2 regions of the Streptomyces sp. NPDC054863 genome follow, and region 1 is predicted to be linked to the other one. Evidence: riboswitches for the same ligand, from Rfam matches in the RefSeq annotation. Region 1 holds a riboswitch; the other holds the start of a gene.
What was found. A riboswitch is a leader RNA that binds a small molecule or an ion and turns the genes downstream of it on or off. The one in region 1 is predicted to bind glycine.
Positions count from the first base shown of each region.

Region 1 (4,304 bases):
GTCACCGGCTCCATCTCGGTCGTCGCGTTCAGCTTCATGGTGCAGGAGCCGAGCGGGATCATGCCGCGGTCCAGCGCGTAGTCGCGGTCGGCGAGCCTGCGCAGGTAGCGCAGCATGGCCGTCTCGGAGCGGTGCTGGTGGAAGACCGGGTGGGTCAGGAAGTCGTCGGTGCGCAGCAGGGCCTCGGGCAGCGCCTCGCCGACCGCCGCGTCCAGCGCCTCGATGTCGCCCTGGACCCCGAACGCGGCCCAGACCGCGGTCACTTGGGCCCGAGCAGTGGTCTCGTCGCACGCCACGGACACCAGGTCTGCGTCCACCAGCCGCACATTGACCCCGTGGTCCCGCGCGGCGGCGACGACCTCGGCGGCCTTGCCCGGCACTCGTACGGTCAGCGTGTCGAAGTACTCCCCGTGCACGACCTCGACGCCACCGGCCCGCAGCCCCTCGGCGAGGATCGACGCGTAGCGGTGCGTCCGCCGCGCGATCCCCTTGAGCCCCTCGGGGCCGTGGTAGACGGCGTACATCCCGGCCATGACGGCCAGCAGCACCTGCGCCGTACAGATGTTGCTGGTCGCCTTCTCGCGGCGGATGTGCTGCTCACGCGTCTGGAGCGCCAGCCGGTACGCCTTGTTTCCGTCCGCGTCCACGGACACGCCCACGAGCCGCCCCGGCAGGCTGCGCGCGAACTTCTCGCGTACGGCCATGAACCCGGCGTGCGGTCCGCCGAAGCCCATCGGCACACCGAATCGCTGCGTCGTACCGACGGCGATGTCGGCGCCCAGCTCACCCGGCGAGGTCAGCAGCGTCAGCGCCAGCAGATCCGCGGCGACGGTGACGATGGCGCCCAGCTCGTGCGCCTGGTCGATGACCGGCTTGATGTCCCGTACGACACCGGAGGCGCCCGGGTACTGCAGCAGCAGACCGAACACACCGCGCTCGGCGAGCTCGGCCGGGATTCCTCCCGCGAGGTCGGCGACGACAACCTCCACACCCGTCGGCTCGGCCCGTGTCTGAATCACGGCAATGGTCTGCGGAAGCGTTTCCGCATCGACGAGGAACACTCCCTTCTTGACCTTGCCGACCCGCCGCGCCAGCGACATGGCCTCGGCCGCCGCGGTGCCCTCGTCGAGCAGCGAAGCGCCCGACGTCGGCAGCCCGGTCAGCTCGGCCACCATGGTCTGGAAGTTGAGCAGCGCTTCAAGGCGGCCCTGCGAGATCTCCGGCTGGTAGGGCGTGTAAGCCGTGTACCAGGCCGGGTTCTCCATCACGTTCCGCAGGATGACGGGCGGAGTGAACGTCCCGTAGTACCCGAGACCGATCATCGGGGCCAGCACCTGGTTGCGGTCGGCGAGCATGCGCAGCTCGGCCAGCACCTCGGCCTCGGTCCGCGCGTCCGGCAGGCCCAGCGCCTCGGCGTTCTTGATCGCGTCAGGCACCGCAGCGGCGGTCAGCTCGTCCAGCGACCCGTACCCGACCTGCGCGAGCATCTTGGCCTGCGCTTCACCATCAGGTCCGATATGACGCTGCTCAAAGGGGATTCCACGCTCAAGCTCTGCGAGCGCAATACGACGGTTGGCGGTCATCTGCGGAAGGCCTCCTGGTCTGACACGACCTGCGAGGGGCACCACGGCACGGGTACCCGGACGGCCTCCCCCTCTGTCATCTCAACCTGAGAGCTTCACCGGAGCACCACGTACGGAGCTCCGACTTTCACCGTCGGTGAGGAAGGATCACGCACCGGCCTGTGCCGTGCCCGCCACCCGCCCTGCTTTCCAGAGTGACCTCGTCCGTGCGGTACAGGGGCCTGAGAGATTCCGGGGAGGAGTTGCTCCTTCGGCGCCTCCGAAATCCACCTCGGAGGACTCTCCCGCACAGGGTCAGCAGCCATCGGCCAGCCTACCAGCGCACTCCCGCCGCAATCCCTCGAGTGGCCAGGCTCTCAATTCTGCTCTTTCGTATGTTTTACGGGGTTCACACAGCAGTTGCGACCAGTTGAAGGGACCGACCGTGCAGACCGACATCGATCCGCGCAGCCTGATCGGCCGCAAAGCATTCGACCGCAACGGCACCAAGATCGGAACGGTGGACGAGGTCTACCTGGACGACGCCACGGGCATCCCGGAGTGGGCAGCCGTCCGCACCGGTCTCTTCACCCGCGACGCCTTCGTCCCCCTGGAACCCAGCAGCCTCGTGGGCAACACCCTTCGCATCCCCTTCGAAAAGTCCCTGATCAGAGACGCCCCGGACTTCGGCGTAGGCCGCCACCTCTCCCCCGAACAAGAACTCCAGCTCTACCACCACTACGGCCTCAACTCCCCGCCCCCCACCACCCCCGACAAAGACTTCGGCACCCTGGCCAACGGAGAATCCTGACCGCCACCCCCACGGCACCCCCACGCTGCGGGCATGCGTTCCACCTGGGACAAGCCCGATCTCCCCCACCCGCACGGGGTCGAGAGCCTGACGGGACCGCCCCCTCAACCGAAACCGAGAGCATGGCGGGAGCTCACGGACCCGGCGGACCCACCTGCACCCTCACTCCGAACAGACCCACCCCCACCCCACGGCCCCATCCCCCCATCACCACTACCCCACCGCACCACGCACGCATCACCCCCGCCCCACCCGCACCGCACTGCCAGTACGCCTTCAGCTCATCCAGGTCCGACCACACCCCGATCGCCCCACCCGCACCACAGACCCACCACCCCCACCGCACCGCGCACGCATCACACCCGCCCCACCCGCACCACAGACCCACCACCCCCCGCACGCATCACGCCCACCCCCACACCCCCGCACACCCCACCACCCGCACCCGCACCCGCACCCGCACCCGCACCCGCACCCGCACCCGCACGACGCTCCCCACCCGCGCCGACGCCCAGCCCCTCCATCGCCCTCCGCCGCCGAAGGCCCAGGCTGCCCCACCCACCTCCTTAAGGCCCCATGTCCCCCGGCACCCCCACCAACGGCAACGGCTCCGCCACCTCCAACTCCGGATCGTCCACCCGGAAGGTCCGCACTCGCCCCGGACCCGGCGACCCCGGCTCCTCGAACCGCACCGTCACCCGCCCCACCCCGCTGCCCTGCACCCACCCCGCGCCGTACTCCGCATGCCGCACGTCGTGCCCCGCATGCCACCGCCGCTCAGCAACCGGCTCACCCCCGTCGCCCCCGGCCTCACCCCCGGCCCTCTCCCCCTCCGCCCCTGCCTCCTCAACACCCTCCCCCGCAGAATCCGCCAACCCGGTACGCCCCAAATCCCCCTCCCCCGCATCAACCCCAGCCGCCATTTCCCCGCCCTCCCCCGACTCCCGCGCAACCTGCGCGGCCTGCGCCGCCTGCGCAAAAAGGTCCTCCTGGGTAAAGTCCGCCAGCCCCGTCACCCCCACGCCCAGCAGCCGCACCCCACCCGTCGTGTCCACACCCTCCAGCAGCCGTGCAGCCGCCTCCCGCACGACCCCGGTGTCGTCCGTCGGCCCTCGCAGCGTCTCCGACCGCGTCAGCGTCGAGAAGTCGAACCTCCGCACCTTGAGCACCACGGTCCGCCCCGACCGTCCCGCAGCCCGCAGCCGCTGCACACACCGCTCCGCCAGGCGCTCCACCTCGGACCGCACCCGCACCCGGTCGTGCAGATCCACGTCAAAGGTGTCCTCGACCGACACCGACTTCGCGTCCCGCTCCGCCACCACGGGCCGGTCGTCGATCCCCCGGGCCATCCGGTACAGCGACGCCCCGTGCGCCCTCCCCAGCAGCCGTACGAGCTCGTCCTCGCCCGCCGCCGCGAGGTCGGCCACCGTCGTCATCCCGGCCCGCCGCAGGTGATCCCCCGTCGCGGGTCCCACCCCGGGCAGGATCCGCACGGACATGGGCGCGAGCAGCTCCCGCTCGGTCCCCGGGGCTATCAGCACCAGCCCGTCCGGCTTGGCCTGCTCGGACGCGATCTTGGCCAGCATTTTGGAGCCCGCGAGCCCCACCGACCCGCTCAGCCCGGTGACCTCCCTGATCCGCTCCCGCAGCCGCTCGCCGACCTCCCGCGCGGACTCGGTGTCGGCGGCCGTCCCGCCCGCCTCCAGGTCCACGAACGCCTCGTCCATGCTGAGCGGCTCCACGAGGGGCGACAGCTGCCCCAGCAACTCCATCACCTGCTCGCTCACCGTCCGGTAGAGCGAGAAGCGCGGCACCAGGTAGGCGGCGTTCGGCGCGAGCCTGCGAGCCTGCGCCATCGGCATCGCCGAATGCACCCCGAAGCGTCTCGCCTCGTACGAAGCGGTGGCGACCACCCCACGGGGCCCCAGCCC
Region 1 covers NZ_JBSGZD010000251.1:5,442-9,745, forward strand. Annotated here, with positions in the region: gene gcvP (aminomethyl-transferring glycine dehydrogenase) at 1-1,583, opposite strand, end outside; glycine riboswitch at 1,783-1,880, opposite strand; gene ACWGIG_RS30530 (PRC-barrel domain-containing protein) at 2,008-2,373, shown strand; gene ACWGIG_RS30535 (DNA polymerase IV) at 2,940-4,304, opposite strand, start outside.

Region 2 (4,304 bases), on a different contig from region 1:
CTGGCGGTGGAGCTCGGCGTCGACAGCGGCGGCGACGTCCGGGTCCAGCTCGTGGAGGGAGGAGTTGAGAAGCGACATCAGGCGAGTCCCTAGGGGGTTCAGGCGATTGAAGTTGCCGGAGCGTTTCAGAGGCCGCTGCGTTTCAGTGGCCGGGGCGCTTCAGGTGCCGGAGCGCTTCAGCTGCCGGAGAGTGCGGAGTACTCCTCGGCGGAGAGCAGGTCGGACGGCTCTTCCGTGATGCGCACCTTGAACAGCCAGCCGCCCTCGAAGGGAGCGGAGTTCACCAGCGACGGGTCCTCCACGACGGCCTGGTTGGCCTCGACGACCTCACCGGTCACCGGGGCGTACAGGTCGCTGACGGACTTCGTCGACTCCAGCTCGCCACAGGTCTCGCCCGCGGTGACCGTGTCGCCGACCTCGGGGAGCTGGGCGAAGACGACGTCACCGAGTGCGTTGGCCGCGAACTCCGTGATGCCGACCGTCGCGACGCCGTCCTCGGACGTCGCGAGCCACTCGTGCTCCTTGCTGTAACGCAGCTGCTGGGGGTTGCTCATGGCTGAATTCTCCTGGATGCGGGGGAGTGCTGAGGAACGGGGTCTTGACAGATGAGACGGGGGTACGCCCCTGAGGATGCGGCGTTCGTCACTTCTGGTGCGTGTGGAGCCTCACCTGTGGTGCTTGTGGAGCGTCACTTCTGGCGCTTGTAGAACGGCAGGGCGACGACTTCGTACGGCTCGTGGCTGCCGCGGATGTCGACGCCGACGCCCGCCGTGCCGGGCGCGGCGAGGGCCGCGTCGACGTACGCCATCGCGATCGGCCTGCCGAGGGTGGGGGACGGGGCACCGGAGGTCACCTCGCCCACGACCTTGCCCTCGTGGACGACCTGGTAGCCGGAGCGCGGGACCCGGCGGCCCTCGGCGATCAGGCCGACGAGCTTGCGCGGCGGGGCGCTCTCGGCGCGCGCGGCGGCTGCCTCCAGGGACGTACGCCCGACGAAGTCGCCTTCCTTCTCGAACTTGACGACCCGGCCGAGACCGGCGTCGAAGGGGGTGAGCTTCGTCGTCAGCTCGTTGCCGTACAGCGGCATGCCCGCCTCCAGGCGGAGCGTGTCGCGGCAGGACAGGCCGCACGGGATGAGGCCGACGCCCGCGCCCGCCTCGGTCAGTGCCTGCCACAGCGCCTCCGCGTGGATCGGCTCGACGAAGAGCTCGAAGCCGTCCTCGCCGGTGTAGCCGGTACGGGCGATCAGTGCCGGGACACCGGCGACGGTGCCGGGCAGGCCCGCGTAGTACTTCAGGCCGTCGAGGTCGGCGTCCGTGACGGACTTGAGGATGCCGGGGGACTCGGGGCCCTGCACGGCGATCAGCGCGTACGCGTCGCGGTCGTCGCGTACGACGGCGTCGAAGCCCTCGGAGCGGGTGACGAGGGCGTCCAGGACGACCTGGGCGTTGCCGGCGTTGGCGACCACCATGTACTCGGTCTCGCCCAGGCGGTAGACGATCAGGTCGTCGACGATGCCGCCGTCCTCCTGGCAGATCATCGTGTACCGGGCGCGGCCGAGGCCGACGGTGCCGATGTTGCCGACGAGGGCGAAGTTGAGGAGGTCGACGGCCTGCGGGCCGGTCACCGTGATCTCGCCCATGTGGGAGAGGTCGAAGAGGCCGGCCCTGGTGCGTACGGCGTTGTGCTCGTCGCGCTCGGAGGCGTACCGCAGCGGCATGTCCCAGCCCGCGAAGTCGGTCATGGTCGCACCGAGCGAGCGGTGCAGGGCATCGAGGGCAGTGAGACGGGGTGCGGTGCTCATGACTGAAGACTCCCAGGGCATGACGACGAGGACTGTCCTCCCCATCTGTCATCGGAACCTGAGAGGTTCGCCGGGGCAACTGCGACCGGCTTGCACCTTGGGTGGGGTCACCGCCCGTGACAGGGGGTGACCCGCTTTTCAGATCTGCCTCGCCCGCGCGGTACGGGGCCTGAGAGATTCAAGGGAGGAGCTTGCTCCTTCGGCGTCCGGGGCACTGGTGTCCCGGACTCTCCCGCGCGGATTCATACGGCCGTTGTGAAGTTGGGTGTGCGCAGGGGCTGCCTGGCGCGCACATCATTGCACGCCCCCTCCGGTCGGCAAATCGCTTGTCCCGCATTACCTTTTCTTTACACTTCTTGGGCAAGGGTGAGTCGTACCCACAGGGGGAGGGGTGAGGACGTTGCAGCAGTCCAGTGCATGTGCCGCTACGGCAGGCGTGGCGGCGAAGCCAGGTCCGGGGGTGACGGCGGGCGTGAGGGCGGTGGGGCCCGTGCCGGTCGTGCGCGATCTGCGGGAGCGGGCCGGGAGGAGTCCGCGCCTGCTGACGTTCGCCGCGGGGGACGTGGTGGTCGTGTCCGGGCTGCCGGGCAGCGGGAAGTCCACCCTGATCCGCAAGGCGGTGGCGGGGGTCCGCACCATCGATTCGCAGGACGTGCGGGAGCGCTGGGACCTGAGAATGCCGCGCGCACTGCCGTACGCCCTCTACCGCCCGCTGGTGCGGATCGCCCACTACGCCGGGCTGCGGCAGGCGCTGCGCTCGGGCGAGAGCGTGGTCGTGCACGACTGCGGTACGCAGGCGTGGGTGCGGCGCTGGCTGGCGCGCGAGGCGCGCAGACGCGGACGCGGGCTGCGGCTGGTCCTGCTCGACGTGACGCCCGAGGTGGCCAGGGACGGCCAGCGCGAGCGCGGACGGGGAGTCTCCGGTTACGCCTTCGCACGGCACCGGCGGGCCGTCGGCACGCTGGTCCGTGACGCCGAGGGCGAGCGGCTGCCCGCCGGGTGCGCATCGGCGGTGCTCCTGGACCGGGAGGCGGCGGGGGCGCTGCGGGAGATCGGCTTCGAGGCGGGCTGAGTGCGGGGTGAGGGGCTGGGCCTGGAGTGAGCGGGCTGGGCCTGGAGTGAGCGGGCTCGGCCTGGAGTGAGCGGGCTCGGCCTGGAGTGAGCGGGCTCTGGGCTCGGGGGAGCGGGCTTGGGGCCGGGGCGAGCAGGGCTGGGGCCGGGTGAGCGGGATGGGGCCCGAGGTGGGTGGGCTGGGGCCGGTGTACGGGCCCTTGCCGTCCGGGGACGGGCCCGGCGATAGGGTCGTTGCGCAGGGCGGGAGCAGCGAGAAGGAGCAGTCCGTGGACATTCCGGAGACGACGGGGCAGTACGACGCGGAAGGCATGGGTCCGGGCATGGGCCAGGCCTCCGGCCACGGCGTGGGCCCGGGCGTGGGCCAAGTCCCCGGGCCCGGCGTGGGTCCGGGAGAAGGCCACGGTGTGGGCCAGGTCCCCGGCCACGGCGTGGGCCAGGTCCCCGGCCCCGGCGTGGGTCCGGGAGAAGGCCACGGTGCGGGTCAGGCCCCCGGCCCCGGCGTGGATCCGGGACACGGCAGCGGCTGGCCGGGGAACGAGCTCGAAGAGGTGCTGGCCGCCTCGCTCGGCAGCCCCGCCGCCGGCGCCCGTCTCGTCGAGACGATCGGCCGCAGCCCCCTGTGGATCCCGCTGCCGAACGGCGGCGGCCCCGACCGGGGACCGCTCGACCTGCCCACCACGGAGATCGACGGACAGGCGTACGTCCCCGTCTTCAGCTCCGAACAGCAGTTCCTGCAGTGCGTGGGCGGCCACATGGCGTTCGCCGTCGCGCCCGCCGTGGAGTTCGCGCGCGGGCTGCCGCCGCAGCTGGGCATCGTCGTGAACCCGGGCGGCAACGTCGGCGCACCGCTGCCGCCGCCCGCCGTCGCCGAACTGTGCAGGACCGGGCGCACGCCGCTGGACGGGCCCGCGACCGGCGGCCGGGTGCGGCTGTTCGAGCCGGACTGGCAGGAGGAGCCGGTCGACTTCCTCGCCGCCGCCGCGGGCGAGTTCCAGCAGAGCGGCGTGGTCGTCACCGCCCGCCGCGCGCTGGCCAGCATCGAGGGCGAAGACCCCGTCCTGTTCGTCGGCGTACAGCTGTCGTCCTGGGAGGGCGCCGACCGCAACGCGCCGATGGACGCGCTCGGCCGGGCGCTCGGCCGCGAGTCGGTGCCGTGGCCGGTGCACCTGCTGCTGCTCGACATGGCGCAGCAGGACCCGGTGGCCGTCTGGATGCTGGAGCGGGCACGGCCCTTCTACCAACGCGAACACTGAGATCCGCCCGGGGGAGCACCGGGAACCGTTCACAGGGCACCGGGATCCGCCCGGAATCGCCTGGGATCAGCACACGGGAACACGGAACCCCGGTCCTTCGGGGAGACTGTCGAAACCGACACCGACGCGGTGTCACCAGTGCCGCTTAAGCTGGTTTGATGACCTCGCCACAC
Region 2 covers NZ_JBSGZD010000102.1:2,850-7,153, forward strand. Annotated here, with positions in the region: gene glyA (serine hydroxymethyltransferase) at 1-78, opposite strand, end outside; gene gcvH (glycine cleavage system protein GcvH) at 177-554, opposite strand; gene gcvT (glycine cleavage system aminomethyltransferase GcvT) at 689-1,804, opposite strand; glycine riboswitch at 1,840-1,952, opposite strand; glycine riboswitch at 1,953-2,049, opposite strand; gene ACWGIG_RS19535 (AAA family ATPase) at 2,196-2,876, shown strand; gene ACWGIG_RS19540 (enhanced serine sensitivity protein SseB) at 3,379-4,131, shown strand.
Region 2: it holds a riboswitch for glycine, as region 1 does, so the genes downstream of both, gcvT (glycine cleavage system aminomethyltransferase GcvT) here and gcvP (aminomethyl-transferring glycine dehydrogenase) in region 1, are expected to answer to the same signal.